DNA from 4 places in the Streptomyces sp. JLSY215 genome. Region 3 is predicted to be linked to each of the others. Evidence: riboswitches for the same ligand, from Rfam matches in the RefSeq annotation. Region 3 holds a riboswitch; each other region holds the start of a gene.
What was found. Region 3 has a riboswitch for cyclic di-AMP ahead of AC5677_RS23770 (C40 family peptidase). Riboswitches for the same ligand answer to the same signal wherever they lie in the genome.
Positions count from the first base shown of each region.

Region 1 (3,950 bases), 1.2 Mb from region 3:
GCCCTGGTGGGCGTCCTGGACCAGGAAGGCGACCTCGGCCTGGTCGTCCTCGGGGTCCTTGGCGGGCAGCCCCTGGTCGTTGATGCGGTCGTAGCGGACCGTGGCGATGAACTCGCCGCCCACGGTGGCGGCGAGGCCGACCCGGTCGACGTAGTCATGGTGGGTGAAACGGTGGACGTCACGGTCGGACAGCCGCGGGTAGGGCGCGAAGAAGCGGTAGTACTTCGACTCGTCCGAGACCTGTTCGTAGAACGAGACCAGCCGCTCGGCGTCGTCGGGGGTGATGGGGCGGATCTGCGCCGTGCCGCCGTCGCGCAGCACCACGTCGGCTTCCCAGTGGGTCGGGTACGCATGATCCGGCTGCGTCTGCATGCGGACAGCGTACGGCGGGGCACTGACAACCGGCCCGGCATGCGTACGCTCGGTGCCAACGGAGCGTTGCCGGGACGCCGCCGGAGCACTCCCGGCAGCGTGAGAGACTGGTCTAGACAACTGTCACGCGACTTGAAGGGCATCACCATGGCTGAGCGCCGCGTCAATGTCGGCTGGGCAGAGGGCCTGCACGCCCGCCCCGCCTCGATCTTCGTCCGTGCGGCCACCGCGGCCGGCATCCCGATGACGATCGCCAAGGCCGATGGCAACCCCGTCAACGCGGCCTCCATGCTCGCCGTTCTGGGCCTGGGCGCCCAGGGTGGCGAGGAGATCGTGCTGGCCTCCGACGCCGAGGGCGCCGAGGCCGCGCTCGACCGGCTGGCGAAGCTCGTCGCCGAGGGCCTGGAGGAGCTCCCGGAGACGGTCTGAGTCCCTCGGGATTTTTTGCTCTCTCTGCTCGCGACCCCGCGGCGGTGACCCGAAAAGGTTGCCGCGGCGGGGTCGTTTTCTTGCAGGCGCGGACGGCAGGCAGGATCGGTGTGGAGCGCTTCCCTGCACGGAACCGCTGAAACCTATTTGCTGTACGGGCACATCGTCATCACGACCGCCAATTATCCGGGCGGGGACGCGGCACGGAAACACAGCACCGAAACGGGGCGCGGAAACGCGGTGTGGAAACACGGTGCGAAAATACCGGCGTCGCGAATTACAGACACCATGGCCGCATTGAGCGCCCCGGCGGCGAATTCCGCACCCCCTTTGTATACAGACCGAATGTTAATGACGGGCACGCGCCGTGTTGACGGGCTGTTTCGCATCCCTCACCGCGGCCGCGGTGGGGCGCAGCCGGTACACCGGGAGGGAGCGTTCGATATGAGCCGCCATCAGGGCGCGGGCCCGCTCCGCGTCTCCCCTGGCCACCGCGTCCAGCACCGCGCCGTGTTCCTCCCACGAGTCGGTGGCCCGCGCGGACAGCTCCACGGCGTACATCCACTCGATCTTGCGCCGTAGCTGGGTGAGCAGCGCCGTCAGACTGGGGCTGCCCACCGCCTGGGCGAGCGTCTCGTGGAACCAGCCGTCCAGTTGGCGCACGTCCGCGGGGTGACCGTGCCGGGCCCGCTCGCGGCCGAGCCGTACGAGACCGCGCAGCACCTTCAGATGGGCGGGGCTGCGGCGGACGGCGGCACGGGCGGCGCCCAGCGGCTCCAACAGGGCGCGGATGTCCAGCAGATCGGCCGCCTCTTGTTCGGTGGGCTCGGCGACGCAGGCGCCCGCATGATGGCGGGTGGTGACAAAGCCCTCGGACTCCAGGGTGCGCAGCGCCTCGCGGACCGGGACTCTGGAGACTCCGTATCGGGCCGCGAGAATTTCTTCGATCAGCCGGCTCCCCGGTGCGAGCGCACCGGAGACAATGTCATCGCGAATCGCCGTGCACACCGCATGCGCGGAAAGATGGCCTCGCATCGTCGTGCCTCCGCCGTAATTCCCGGGAAACGCCGCCGATCGGCGGGTTTTCCGTGACTCTATTCGACCGGGACGAGTTTTCCGACGGGCTCCGGGAATTCAGGGATATTTTTTGGCCAGGCGCCGGACTCCGGGGGACGGCGACGACCGGCGGCCGCCGTCCGCCGGACACACGGAAGCCCCGGCCGGTCGGCCGGGGCTTCAGCGGAACACGCGGGACGTCAGACGTCGACGCCGTGCGAGCGCAGATACGCGATCGGGTCGATGTCCGAACCGTAGTCGGGGCCCGTGCGGGCCTCGAAGTGGAGGTGCGGCCCGGTGACGTTGCCGGTGGCACCGGAGAGGCCTATCTGCTGGCCGGGGGTGACGGTCTGGCCGACCGCGACCCCGATGGACGACAGGTGGCCGTACTGGGTGTACGTCCCGTCGTGCATCTTGATCACGATGTTGTTGCCGTACGAGCCGCCCCAGCCGGCCTCCACGACGGTGCCCCGGCCCACGGCGTGGACGGAGGTGCCGGTGGCGGCGTGGAAGTCGATGCCCGTGTGGCTGCCGGAGGACCACAGGCTGCTGGAGGCCTTGTAGCCGGTGGAGATGTAGGAGCCCGCTATCGGGGCGACGAAGGCGTTGAGCCGCTTGCGCTCGGCCTCGCGGGCCGCGCGCTCCTTGGCCTCACGCTCCGCCTTGGCCTTCTTCTTGGCGGCCTCGGCGAGCCGCTGGGCCTCGTCGGCCGCCCGCTTCGCCACGGCCTCGGCCCTCGCCTGCACGGCGGCGACCTCGGCGGCCGTCTGCTGCGAGTCGGCCTGGGCCTCGACGCGGCTGGCGAGCTCGTCGCCCATCACGACAGCCTGCTGCAGGCCGGTGTCCGCGGCGTGCGTCCCACTGGAGGCGGCCAGCGCCGGCGAGGCGACGGAGGCGACGACACCGGTGGCCGCGAGGGTGGCCGCGCCGGCGAACTTGCGGGTCGTACGGGCCGTGCGGCTGGCACGACGATGCTTCCCGGTGGCACGGGTGAACGCCATCTGCTGGCTTGTCCTTTCCTTCCTTCTCGCCTACCGGGTTAGCTGACGGGTTCGGAGCAGGAAGGTCTCCTACGGACCCCTCCGGAGAGAGACCCGATTCACCCCAAGGGACATGTGGGTCCCCGGCTCCCCTGGCTCGCGCCGTACGGGGACTCGGCGATGACTGTCCGGTGCCACTGTTGTGGCGGACCTGTGACGAACAGTCGGACCGACGCTAATCGGGACATCTTTCAATCGGCAAACAGAACTGGCCCTTTGTGCCGTACGCCACAAGGACACCGGGCAACCAGACGCACCATTCCGGACATACGACGGCTCCCGTGGCGGACGTGCACCACGGGAGCCGTTGTATCGATGGATGGCCGGGCCCTTCCCCGGCCGGTCCCTGACCGGCAGTCAGACGGCGGGGCTCAGCCGCTGACGACCGTCACCTTGCCGATGCCCAGTTCCCTGACGGGCTCCGTGATCTGCGCGGCGTCACCCACCAGGATTGTCACCAGGCGGTCCACGGGGAAGGCGCTGACGGCCGCCGCGGTCGCCTCGACCGTCCCGGTCTCGGCGAGCCGGGCGTACAGCTGCGCCTGGAAGTCGTCCGGGAGGTGCTGCTCCACCTGGTCGGCGAGGGTGCCCGCGACGGCGGCCGCGGTCTCGTACTTCAGCGGCGCGACCCCGACGAGGTTCTGCACGGCGACGTCCCGCTCGGCGTCCGTCAGCCCCTCCGCCGCCAGGGTGCGCAGCACCTGCCACAGATCCTGCAGCGCCGGCCCGGTGGAGGCGGTGTCCACCGACCCGCTGATGGCCAGCATCGCGGCGCCGCTTCCGTCCGCGGCGGAGCGCAGCACCTGACCGAAGGCGCGCACCCCGTAGGTGTAGCCCTTCTCCTCGCGCAGCACCCGGTCCAGCCGGGAGGTGAGCGTGCCGCCCAGGCAGTACGTGCCGAGGACCTGCGCGGGCCAGACGCGGTCGTGCCGGTCGGCGCCGATACGGCCGATCAGCAGCTGCGTCTGGACGGCTCCGGGGCGGTCGACGATGACCACACGGCCGGTGTCGTCGGCGGTGATCGGCGAGGGCTTCAGCGGCTCGGAGGTGGAG
Region 1 is NZ_CM185022.1:6,492,843-6,496,792, reverse strand. It holds gene AC5677_RS29000 (bifunctional acetate--CoA ligase family protein/GNAT family N-acetyltransferase) at 1-372, opposite strand, end outside; gene AC5677_RS28995 (HPr family phosphocarrier protein) at 520-801, shown strand; gene AC5677_RS28990 (GntR family transcriptional regulator) at 1,150-1,836, opposite strand; gene AC5677_RS28985 (M23 family metallopeptidase) at 2,058-2,858, opposite strand; cyclic di-AMP (ydaO/yuaA leader) riboswitch at 2,871-3,027, opposite strand; gene AC5677_RS28980 (M16 family metallopeptidase) at 3,269-3,950, opposite strand, start outside.
Region 1: it holds a riboswitch for cyclic di-AMP, as region 3 does, so the genes downstream of both, AC5677_RS28985 (M23 family metallopeptidase) here and AC5677_RS23770 (C40 family peptidase) in region 3, are expected to answer to the same signal.

Region 2 (3,950 bases), 1.2 Mb from region 3:
TGGAGCCAGCGGAGGTCGTCGCGTGCGGTGAGCGGGTCGAGCGGGTCGGGGTCGATGCCGGCGCGCCAGACGATGTCGGGGAGGCGGGTGAGGGCTTCCGGTGCGGCGGGGGCGGGGCCGGCGCCGGTCGTCCGGCACACGAAGGTCACCGGGCTCCCGGGCGCCCCGAATTCCGTGCCGGAGCCCGCGCCGTCCTCCTCGTACCGGTAGCGGTACCGGTCGGGCTGCAGGCGCAGGCCCGCCGTCGCCCCGACCTCCAGCAGCGCCAGCGGCTGCGGCAGACGGGCGAGCAGCGGCAGCAGCGTGGCGCAGTGCGCAGGCTCCCCGGTCCGGTCGGTGCGGCGCATGATCACGGCACGGACCTCGTCCCAGTGCCGGATGGTCCACTCCCGCCAGCGTCCGTACGCCGTCTCGTTGCGCGGGCCCTGCTCGGCGTGCGGCCCGTCGAGATAGCGGACGGCGGCCAGGAGGAGGGTGGGTTGCTGTTTGCTCCCGGCCGGCAGCGATCCCGACAACAGATCGCAGAACTCCGCGTCGTGGCTGATCCGCGCGGTCAACTCCGCATGGGCGTCGGACCGTCCCCGCGCCTGTCGCCAGGAGAACTCCCGGTACCGATCCGCCACTGTCTGCGCGCTGTTCACGACGTTGACCACGTTGACGACCATGATCCGACGTTACTGCTCTCACGCTCCGTAAGGACCGGGCACCCCTCCGCATAACAACTGACGCACAATCACCGGAAGATCGTTTAGAGGGCTCCGGTCAACTCGCCCGATTTATGCCCGCGATGGGCGGAAAAGTCCACGCCAGAGCGCCTGCGGAGCGCATACGGATTCCCCGGAAGGCTTGGAAAATAGTCACGATCTCTATTACTGTCCGATAACGGAGCGCGGTCGTCCCAGCCGTCGCAAGAGGCGGCACCGCGCGCCTACGCCGAATCCCGCAAGCGCACGCCATGCACGTCGCACACGTCATCACGGCACGCAGGAGTACCCGTACGGATTGAGCGCATGTGCACGGACGGGCGCCAGTGGGCACTGAACAGCGCCGACCGGTACCGATCCACATGACCGCTCGCTCCACGCGACCCGCACCCCTGCGCCGCCCGTTCCGTCTGCGTCATCCGCACCATCCGCGCGGCATGCATGAAGTGCACCGAGGGAACCGGGGAACCACCACCTTGGGGTGAATCGGACGCCTCCCACCAGAGGCGCCCGTAGGAGACCTTCCTGCTCCGAACCCGTCAGCTAACCCGGTAGGCGTGAAGGAAGGAAAGGAGTGCGCCCCCGTGGCGTCCAACAGGCCTGCCCCAGAGGCTCCGTCCGCCGCCTACCTCGATGACCGGGGTCCGTCCGACGACGGATACCCCTTCGACGGATCCGGAGTCGTCTATCAGGGCGGCGAGTACGACCGCGAGCGTGACGACGCGCGCGACGGCGACGGGCCGTGGGAGGAGTGGAACCCCACCGAGGAGTCCGTCCGGTCCGTCCGCGGCAAGCACCGGGTGGCCAAGCAGCGCGGCGGCGCGCTCGCGCGCAGCGGTACGGTCCTGGGCGTCGGCGTCATCGCGGCGGTCGGCGCGGGCGGCATGGCCTCGGCCGAGGACCGCCCGCCGGTCCCGATCTCGATGCCCGACATCGGCGGTATGGCCCACGACATCGCCGAGAAGATGCCGGACGTCCCCGTCATAGGCGGCCTCATATCCGACTCCGGGGCGCCGCGGTCCGGTACGGACACCGGCTCCGCGTCCCCCCACGGCCCCCTCTCCCAGGCGGGCCTCACCCAGCACGAGGCGGCCCAGGGCGCCAACGCCGGCGAGACGCTGCGGAACCGCATCCTCCAGCAGGCCGACGCGCAGCAGGGCGCCGCCGAGCAGGAGCAGCGCGCCGCCGTCGAGACGGCCGCCGTCGACCGGGCCGGGAAGGACGCCACCGCGCATCAGGCGGCCGCCGAGAAGGCCGCGGCCGCCAAGCAGGCGGCGGAGCGCGAGGCCGAGCGCCGGGCGGCGGAGGCGGCCCGCAAGAAGGCCGAGGCCGAGCGCCTCGCCCAGCTGGCCAGGAGCTTCATCACCCCGGTGGCCTCGTACACCCTGACCGCCAGCTTCGGCCAGGCCGGCGACCGCTGGGCCGCGGACCACACCGGACAGGACTTCGCCGCCCCGACCGGCACTCCCGTCAGGGCAGTGCACTCCGGCACCATCACGCAGGCGGGCTGGGCCGGCTCGTACGGCTACCGCCTCGTCCTCACCCTCGACGACGGCACCGAACTCTGGTTCTGCCACCTGTCCTCCATGGTGAAGACCTCCGGCAAGGTCAGCACCGGCGACGTCATCGCCCGCGTCGGCGCCACCGGCAATGTCACCGGCCCCCACCTCCACCTGGAGGTCCGCCCGGGAGCCGGCGACCCGATAGACCCGATGCCGTGGCTGCGGGAGCACGGACTGAGCGTCTGACGCGACGGGGCCCGCTCCCGCTCCCGCTCCCCCGGGAATGCGGGAGCGGGCCCGGGGGAGCGGGAGCGGGTTCCGGGGAATGCGGGAGCGGGCCCGGGGAAATGTGGGAGCGGGTTCCGGGAATAACGCGCCTCTCCGCAACGCTGCAACAACGCATGACTGCGACACGCAAAACCCTCGGCTCGCTCTCCGTCTCGCCCCTCTCCCTCGGCGGCAATGTCTTCGGCTGGACGGCGGACGAGGCCGAGTCCTTCGCCGTACTCGACGCGTACGTGGCCGGCGGGGGCAACTTCATCGACACCGCCGACGTCTACTCGGCCTGGGTGCCCGGCAACAAGGGCGGCGAGTCGGAGACCGTCATCGGCAACTGGCTGGCCTCCCGCGGCAATCGCGCCGATGTCGTGATCGCCACCAAGGTGGGCGCCCACCCGGAGCTCAAGGGCCTGAGCGCCGCCACGATCAAGACCGCGGTCGACGCATCCCTCACGCGCCTGCGCACCGACTACATAGACCTCTACTACACCCACTACGACGACGAGTCCCAAGAGGTCGGGGAATTCCTCACCGCCCTCAACGACCTCGTCCAGGCCGGCAAGGTCCGCGAGATCGCCGCCTCCAACATCTCGGCAAAGCGCCTGGAGGAGTCCCTGGCCTTCTCCGCCCGTGAGGGCCTCGCCCGTTACGTGGCCCTCCAGCCCCACTACAACCTGGTCTCCCGCGACACCTACGAGGGCGAACTCGCCGACGTGGCCGCCCGCCACGGCGTCGCCGCCGTCCCGTACTACGCCCTCGCCTCCGGCTTCCTGACCGGCAAGTACCGCCCCGGCACCACCGTGGAGAGCGCCCGCTCCGAAGGCGCCGCCCGGCACCTCTCCACCGACCGCGGCCTGCGCGTCCTGGCGGCCCTCGACACCGTCGCCGCCGCCCACGACGCCGAACTCGCCACCGTCGCCCTCGCCTGGCTCGCCGCCCGACCCACGGTCGCCGCCCCGATCGCCAGCGCCCGCACGGTGGCCCAGCTTCCGGCGCTACTGGCGGTCGGCGAGCTGACCCTCACGGGAGCTGAACTGGCCCTCCTGAACGAGGCGTCGGCGTGACGGCCTGACCTTCTCGGCCTCGACGCGTGTAGGGGGGCGGGCGGCGGGGCCGGTGGGGCGGCGACGCCTTGGCCCCGCCGCCCCCCCCCGTATACGTCTCGGCTTACTACCCCCGCCGATCCACCACCGCCCACGACGCCACGGCAACCCCACCCGCCACCGCAAACACCGCGGGCCAGGCCCCGACCTTCTTGGCGAGCGGGTGGGAGCCGGCGAATGCGGCCACGTAGGTCGCGCCCAGGGCCGCCGCCGTGGGCCCACCGGCCTTCCGCACCCACTCCCGACCCGCCACGGCCCCTGCCGCGGCCAGCACCACACCACCCAGCGGCCGCTTCTTCGTCCAGCGGGCCACGGCGTAGCCGCCTACGAGCCCACTCGCCGCCACGACACTGCTCGGCACG
Region 2 is NZ_CM185022.1:4,052,602-4,056,551, reverse strand. It holds gene AC5677_RS18080 (DUF2332 family protein) at 1-665, opposite strand, end outside; cyclic di-AMP (ydaO/yuaA leader) riboswitch at 1,126-1,277, shown strand; gene AC5677_RS18075 (M23 family metallopeptidase) at 1,289-2,452, shown strand; gene AC5677_RS18070 (aldo/keto reductase) at 2,608-3,549, shown strand; gene AC5677_RS18065 (hypothetical protein) at 3,656-3,950, opposite strand, start outside.
Region 2: it holds a riboswitch for cyclic di-AMP, as region 3 does, so the genes downstream of both, AC5677_RS18075 (M23 family metallopeptidase) here and AC5677_RS23770 (C40 family peptidase) in region 3, are expected to answer to the same signal.

Region 3 (3,950 bases):
TGCTCTGGACCTGAGGTCCGGCCTCCGGATCTGGGGTCCGGTCTCTGGGGCTGAGGTCCGGCGCCCGGGTCTGTGGTCCGGTCTCTGGGGCTGTGGTCCGGCGTCTGGACCTGAGGTCCGGCGTTTGGTCCTGAGGTCCGGCCTCCGGGGCTGTGGTCCGGCCTCTGTACCCGAGGTCTTGCCCCCGGACCCGCGCTCGGGCCCCGGAGTTCGGCGCCGGCGCCCGGCCCTCGGCTCCGGCGCCCGCCCCCGGGATCGGGCACCCGTACATACGGCTCACCGCGCGGTCGTCCCTTGGAGAGGACGACCGCGCGGCGGCGTGTGGGGGGTGGGTCTGGGGCAGTTATTCGGTAGGGGCCTGCAGCCCCCTTAGGGGCGCCCCCTAAGGGACGAAGTGTCCGATCCAGCCGCTCAGGCCGGCCGCACGCTCCCGTAGATCGGGTCGAAGTAGATCGACTCCACCCGGACACTGGCGCCCGGGTGCGGCGCGTGGATCATCTTGCCGTCGCCTATGTACATGCCTACGTGGCTGATGTCGTCGAAGAAGAACACCAGGTCACCGGGCTTGAGGCCGCTGGTCGCGACCCGCTCGCCGACCTTGACCTGGTCCCACGTCGTACGCGGCAGATCGACCCCGGCCGCCTTCCACGCCGCCTGGGTCAGCCCCGAGCAGTCGTAGGAGCTCGGGCCGGTCGCGCCCCAGACGTACGGCTTGCCTATCTGGGCGCGGGCAAAGGCGATCGCCTTTGCCGCCTTGGTGGAGTACGTGCCGTCGCTGGTCGATCCGCCGCCAGTGGAACCGCCGCCGGTCTGGCCGCCCGTCGAGCCGCCGCCGCTCTCGCGCTGCCGGCGCTCCTTCTCGGCCTGCTGGCGTGCCTTCTCCGCCTGCTGCCGCGCCAGCTCGTCGGCCCGGCGCTTGGCGGCCGCCTCCTTCTGGCGCTCCAGCTCCGCCAGCCGCGCCTTCTCCTGCGCGGTCAGCCGGGACAGCAGCTGCCGCGCCTCGGCCAGCTTCTCCTGGACGGACCGCTTGGACTCCTTCAGCGAGGTCTGCGTCCTCTGGAGCTGCTCCAGGCTCGCGGTCGCCCTGGCCCGCTGCCGGGCGGCGGCCACCTGCTGCTCCTGGTAGTCGGTGACCGCTTGCTTCTCCCGGTCGGTGAGCCGCCCCATCAGGTGCGTACGGTCGAAGAAATCCTGCGGGTCCTTGGCGAGCATCAGCTGCGCCGTGGGGTTCATGCCGCCGGTGCGGTACTGCGCGGAGGCGAAGGTGCCCAGCTCGCGCCGGGACTCGTTCATCTTCTCCGCGCGCTTGGCGGCGGCGTCGAGCAGGCCGTTGACGGTGGCGCGCTGACGGTCGACGCCCTCCTTGGCGGCGTTGTACTTCTGGGTGGCCACCTCGGCCTGGCGGTAGAGCCCGTCGACCTTCTGCTTGACCTCTTCGATGGTGGGCTTGGGTGCCCTGGGGGCGGCGTCGGCGGACTGCGAGAGCAGGGTGACCGAGGCGAGGGCGGCGGTGGTGAGCCCGGCCGCCGTACGGCTTCCGGGCGAGGTGAGCATGCGGGTGCGCGGCTTGCGGTGCGACGCCAAGGCCGGCGACTCCTTCCGTGGACCGCCTACCGGGTTAGCTGTCGGGTTCGGGCTCTGTCGCTGACGGAAGGCTTGCCCTACGGTCGATGCGTCCGCCGCTGGCGGCCGCACCGGCCGATTCACCCCGGTGGTGCTGGTGGGTCCCCGGCTCCGGGTGCCTGGTGGCAGGGCCGGACTCGGCGGAGGCCGCCCGTGCAGACGTTGTCGTCCGCGGGGATGCGGGCAGCCCGAGCAGGCACGGTAGCCAACTCGTGTGGCTCCTGTGAAGGCTGATGTTCGATATGCCCGAAACCTTTTTGTGACCTGACCGCGATCTCAAGGATGCGGCCCGGAGCCCAGGAGCCGGATCTGGTGAGGTGGCGGCGGGCTGTCAGTCCGGCGGCCTAGACTCGGTGGGCGATGAGCAGCCTCTTTGACGACAGCTTCCTGGCGGACCTCGGCCCCAAGCGCGAGGACGAGCACCCCCCGCCCCCCGAGGACGAGCACGGCCCGGCCCCGGAGGAGATTCCCGCCGACCTCTTCGACGGGAAGTTCGACGCACCGGTGCCCCATGAGGCGTACTACCGCGACGGCGCCGCCCGTCCCGTCGTCGACCCCGCCGCGCTGCTCGAGGGGCTCAACGACGAGCAGAAGGCCGCCGTGGTGCATCACGGCAGCCCGCTGCTGATCGTCGCCGGCGCCGGCTCCGGCAAGACCCGGGTGCTCACCCACCGCATCGCGCATCTGCTCGCCGAGCGCCATGTCCACCCCGGCCAGATCCTCGCGATCACGTTCACGAACAAGGCCGCGGGCGAGATGAAGGAGCGCGTCGAGGACCTGGTCGGCCCGCGGGCGAACGCCATGTGGGTCTCCACCTTCCACAGCGCCTGCGTCCGCATCCTGCGCCGCGAGTCCAAGAAGCTCGGCTTCACGTCCTCCTTCTCGATCTACGACGCCGCCGACTCCAAGCGCCTGATGGCCCTGGTCTGCCGCGATCTCGACCTGGACCCCAAGCGCTTCCCGCCGAAGTCCTTCAGCGCGAAGATCTCCAACCTCAAGAACGAACTCATCGACGAGGAGACCTTCGCCGGGACGGCCGCCGACGGCTTCGAGAAGACGCTGGCCGAGGCGTACGCGATGTACCAGTCGCGGCTGCGCGAGGCCAACGCCCTGGACTTCGACGACATCATCATGACGACGGTCAATCTCCTCCAGGCCTTCCCGGATGTCGCCGAGCACTACCGCCGCCGCTTCCGCCATGTCCTCGTCGACGAGTACCAGGACACCAACCACGCCCAGTACACCCTCGTCCGCGAGCTGGTCGGCCCGGGCACGGCCGAGATGCCCGCCGCCGAGCTGTGCGTCGTCGGTGACGCCGACCAGTCGATCTACGCGTTCCGCGGCGCCACGATCCGCAACATCCTCCAGTTCGAGGAGGACTACCCCGACGCGACCACGATCCTGCTGGAGCAGAACTACCGCTCCTCGCAGACGATCCTGTCCGCCGCCAACGCCGTCATCGAGCGCAACGAGAACCGCCGCCCCAAGAATCTCTGGACCGACGCCGGCGCCGGCCCCAAGATCACCGGCTATGTCGCGGACACCGAGCACGACGAGGCGCAGTTCGTCGCCGACGAGATCGACCGGCTGACGGACGCGGGCGACGCCAAGGCCGGCGATGTCGCCATCTTCTACCGCACCAACGCCCAGTCCCGTGTGTTCGAAGAGATCTTCATCCGGGTCGGGCTCCCGTACAAGGTCGTCGGCGGCGTGCGCTTCTACGAGCGCAAGGAGGTCCGCGACGTCCTCGCGTATCTGCGGGTGCTCGCCAACCCCGAGGACACCGTCCCGCTGCGCCGCATCCTGAACGTCCCCAAGCGCGGCATCGGCGACCGCGCCGAAGCCATGATCGACGCCCTCTCCTCCCGCGAGAAGATCACCTTCCCGCAGGCGCTGCGCCGCGTCGACGAGGCCTACGGCATGGCCGCCCGCTCCGCCAACGCCGTCAAGCGCTTCAACGTCCTCATGGAGGAGCTGCGCACGATCGTGGAGTCCGGCGCCGGGCCCGCCACGGTCCTGGAAGCCGTCCTGGAGCGCACGGGCTATCTCGCCGAGCTCCAGTCCTCCACCGACCCCCAGGACGAGACCCGGATCGAGAACCTCCAGGAACTCGCCTCGGTTGCCCTGGAGTTCGAGCAGGAGCGCGGCGAGGCCGAGACATCGGGGGCCGCCGCCCCGGGGCCGGGCACGCTCGCGGAATTCCTGGAGCAGGTCGCGCTGGTCGCCGACTCCGACCAGATCCCCGACGAGGACGAGGACGGCAGCGGCGTCATCACGCTGATGACCCTGCACACCGCCAAGGGCCTGGAATTCCCGACCGTCTTCCT
Region 3 is NZ_CM185022.1:5,277,738-5,281,687, forward strand. It holds gene AC5677_RS23765 (hypothetical protein) at 1-14, shown strand, start outside; gene AC5677_RS23770 (C40 family peptidase) at 412-1,584, opposite strand; cyclic di-AMP (ydaO/yuaA leader) riboswitch at 1,593-1,776, opposite strand; gene pcrA (DNA helicase PcrA) at 1,984-3,950, shown strand, end outside.

Region 4 (3,950 bases), 1.8 Mb from region 3:
TACAGGAGCTGACCGACCGCCTCATCGATGCCATGGTCGAAAAACAGCACGGCGCCGAGCGCGGGGCGGCGGACCTGATCCATGAATTCGCGTTCCCGCTCCCCATCTACGCGATCTGCGATCTGCTGGGCGTACCGCGTGAGGACCAGGACGACTTCCGCGACTGGGCGGGCATGATGATCCGGCACGGCGGGGGACCGCGGGGCGGAGTCGCGCGTTCCGTGAAGAAGATGCGGGGCTATCTCGCCGAGCTGATCCATCGCAAGCGCGAGGTCCTCGGGGAGCGGCCGGACCCGGACGAGGACCTGATCTCCGCGCTGATCCGGGCCTCCGACCACGGCGAGCACCTCACCGAGAACGAGGTCGCCGCGATGGCGTTCATCCTGCTCTTCGCCGGTTTCGAGACGACCGTGAACCTCATCGGCAACGGCATCTACCAGCTGCTGCGCCACCCCGCCCAGCGCGAGCTGCTGCAGAAGTCGATCGCGGCGGGCGACAGCGATCTGCTCGCCACCGGCATCGAGGAACTGCTGCGGTACGACGGTCCGGTGGAGCTGGCGACCTGGCGGTTCGCGACCGAGGAGCTGACGCTGGGCGGGCAGCGGATCGCCGAGGGGGACCCGGTCCTGGTGGTGCTGGCCGCCGCCGACCGCGATCCCGCCCGCTTCGCCGACCCGGACGTCCTCGACCTCACCCGGCGCGACAACCAGCACCTCGGCTACGGGCACGGCATCCACTACTGCCTGGGCGCGCCGCTCGCCCGGCTGGAGGGGCAGACCGCCCTCGCGACGCTGCTGACCCGGCTGCCGGACATCCGGCTCGCCGCGGAACCGGACGATCTGCGCTGGCGCGGCGGGCTCATCATGCGCGGACTGCGGTCGCTGCCGGTGGAGTTCACGCCGGAGGGATCCGCGGACCGGTCCTGACCGGGGGAGCCGGGGCGGCGGGCGGGACCGGAGGCCCTTGGCGACGGACCCCAGGCCGGTCCGTGCGGAACCGGCGGCTCCGGCCTGCGATGACCGCGAAGTGACGGAACGTCAGGCACGTGACCTCTGCGTGATCTCGACTACACCGACTTGTGACTACCCGTGACCCCGGCTACCTTTCGACCCACCGAATCGGCCACGGGTTCGACTGGCCGCACGGGTTCGACGCGCCACTGGGCTGCGTCGCCTCCGTTCGCCTCACCGGGCCGGCTCGGCAGACAACTCCAGCACGTCCACCGCCGCTCGAAAGGCAACCGCATGCGCTCCGGGAACGGCCGACACCGTCGCCCCCGTCAGGCACCGGCCATCTTTGTCACGGCGGGAGTGACCGGCGCCGGGCTCGCACTGCCGCTGTTCGCCGCGAGCGGTGCGCAGGCCGCCGACACCGCGACCTGGGACAAGGTCGCGCAGTGCGAGAGCGGCGGAATGTGGAGCGCGGCCTCCGGCAACGGCTTCTACGGCGGCCTCCAGCTGACCCAGGAGATGTGGGAGCAGTACGGCGGCACCTCGTACGCCTCGCGCCCCGACCTCGCCAGCCGCTCCGAGCAGATCGCCGTCGCCGAATCCATCCTCGACGACCGCGGCCCGGACGCCTGGCCGAGCTGCGCGGTGAACGCCGGGCTGACCAAGGACGGCCGCGCGCCGGAGGTCGACCCGGGCAGTACGAGCACCCCGCGGCCCGGCCCGTCGCACACCGCGGACCCGGCCGATCCGTCCGGCCCGGCCGACGACTCCTCCGACGGTCCCGAGGACGGGCCCTTCGGTGACGACGGCCCCTTCGGCGGCTCCTCCGACGAGGCGACGCCGACGCCGTCCCCGTCGGCCCCCGACGCCTCGGACCCCGCGGACCCGTCCGCCCCCTCCCACGAGGGCGAGGACGGCAGCGGTGCGGACGACCGCGGTGCCCCCGCGACGCCGGAGACCCCCGCCAAGGGCAAGCACCGCGGCGGCGCCGACGAGGGCCAGGGGGGCGGGGGCGGCAAGGACGGCAAGAGCGGCAGGAGCGGCGCCGACGACGGCAAGGGCGCGGACCGTGACGACCGGCCCGCCGGCCGCCACGCCTCCCGCGGCGGCGAGGAGCAGCGTACGGACCCCGGTACGCGCCCCGGAGCCGACCCGTCCGCCCCCGCCGACGGCTACACGGTGCGCTCCGGTGACACCCTGTCAGGCATCGCGGAGGCCCATGATCTGCCGGGCGGCTGGCCCGCGCTCTACGACCGCAACGAGAAGGTCGTGGGGGCCGACGCGGACCTGATCCACCCAGGTCAGCTGCTCGATCTCGGGCACGCGGCAGGGTAGTTACCGCCAGTTCGTCCCTTTTGGCGAAAGTGAGACAAGCGTCTCGTTCCGGGGTGTGGCGTCCGGCTCGTCGGCCGGATTCCGCACCCCGGCCCACCTGCGGAAATATGAGCCGCCGATGATCAAAAACGGTCAACTTGGTTCAGATAGTGGGGTTTGAACACCAAGGGGATTACTGATTACGGTCTGGACCGCTCGCCAAAGCGGGCCCTTCGATCACATGCCGAATCCTGCCGGTGATCGCAGGCAGTCGACGCGCAAGCGCCGAAGGCAGGAGCGGGGGACCCAAGGTAAGTGCCGGCCCCGCCCGTGAAAGCGGGTCAACCGGCTTGGGGTGAAGCCGCGTGTCCAGTGCACGCGGCCGGGTACTCACACGGCCCGAACCCGACAGCTCACCTCGTAGGCATCGGTGAGGAAACGAACGAACCATGCTGAACAAGGGCAAGCACCGTCGTCCGTCCAAGGCCGTCCGCATCGCCACCCTCGCCGGTGTCGCCGGTGCCGCCGTCGCCGTCCCGCTGATGGGCGCCACCTCCGCCTCCGCCGCGTCCGTCGCCACCTGGGACAAGGTCGCCCAGTGCGAGTCCGGCGGCAACTGGTCGATCAACACCGGTAACGGCTACTACGGCGGCCTCCAGTTCTCGAACTCCAGCTGGGCCGCCGCCGGTGGCACCCAGTACGCGGCCCGCGCCGACCTGGCCACCAAGGCCCAGCAGATCGCCGCCGCCGAGAAGCTCCTCGCCATCCAGGGTCCGGGCGCCTGGTCCTGCGCCGGTGCCGGCAACCTGACCGCCGGTGGCCCGTCCCCCGACCTCGACACCTCCGCCAAGGCCGAGGTCAAGAAGGCCCAGCCCGCGCCGAAGAAGGCTGCCCCGCAGCAGGCCGCCCCGAAGCAGAAGCAGGCCCAGCCGGCCCCGCAGAAGCCGCAGGGCAAGGGCAACTACACCGTCAAGGCCGGTGACACCCTCGCCAAGATCGCCAAGGCGCACGGCACCACCTGGAAGACGGTCTACGCCCACAACAAGTCCGTCATCGGCGGCAACCCGAACCTGATCTTCCCGGGCCAGAAGCTCAGCATCTGAGCCGTCCCCGCACCGGGACTCCCGCGGGCCTGAGTCATGGGCCCGCATCCTCCCCGAGCAGGCCCCGCCCGGCGCGCTACTCCCCCCAGCGCGCCGCGGCGGGGCTTCTCCATTCCATGTGCCGCCGCGTACGCCATTCCGCGCACCCCGCCGTACGCCAGCCCACCGGCACCCCGCCACCAGTGGCTTCCCGCGATTTTCCCCGTTCAGCGAACAATGCGCCCAAACCTCCCGGGAAATGGGCATCTGGGCCTCTTTTCGTCCCACGGAGCGGGCCAACGGCGAGCGGATCTCCCCGGGGCCGTTAGGCTCGTGCTGCAGAACTCCAGACACCCATGAAGGAGACAACGTGCCGTCCATCGACGTCGTCGTAGCCCGCGAAATTCTCGACTCGCGAGGTAATCCCACGGTCGAGGTCGAGGTCGGCCTCGACGATGGCAGCACGGGCCGTGCCGCCGTGCCGTCCGGCGCCTCCACCGGAGCCTTCGAGGCCATCGAGCTTCGCGACGGCGACCCGAACCGCTACCTGGGCAAGGGCGTGGAGAAGGCCGTCCTGGCCGTCATCGAGCAGATCGGCCCGGAG
Region 4 is NZ_CM185022.1:3,481,102-3,485,051, reverse strand. It holds gene AC5677_RS15420 (cytochrome P450 family protein) at 1-926, shown strand, start outside; gene AC5677_RS15415 (transglycosylase family protein) at 1,311-2,285, shown strand; cyclic di-AMP (ydaO/yuaA leader) riboswitch at 2,538-2,706, shown strand; gene AC5677_RS15410 (transglycosylase family protein) at 2,714-3,367, shown strand; gene eno (phosphopyruvate hydratase) at 3,717-3,950, shown strand, end outside.
Region 4: it holds a riboswitch for cyclic di-AMP, as region 3 does, so the genes downstream of both, AC5677_RS15410 (transglycosylase family protein) here and AC5677_RS23770 (C40 family peptidase) in region 3, are expected to answer to the same signal.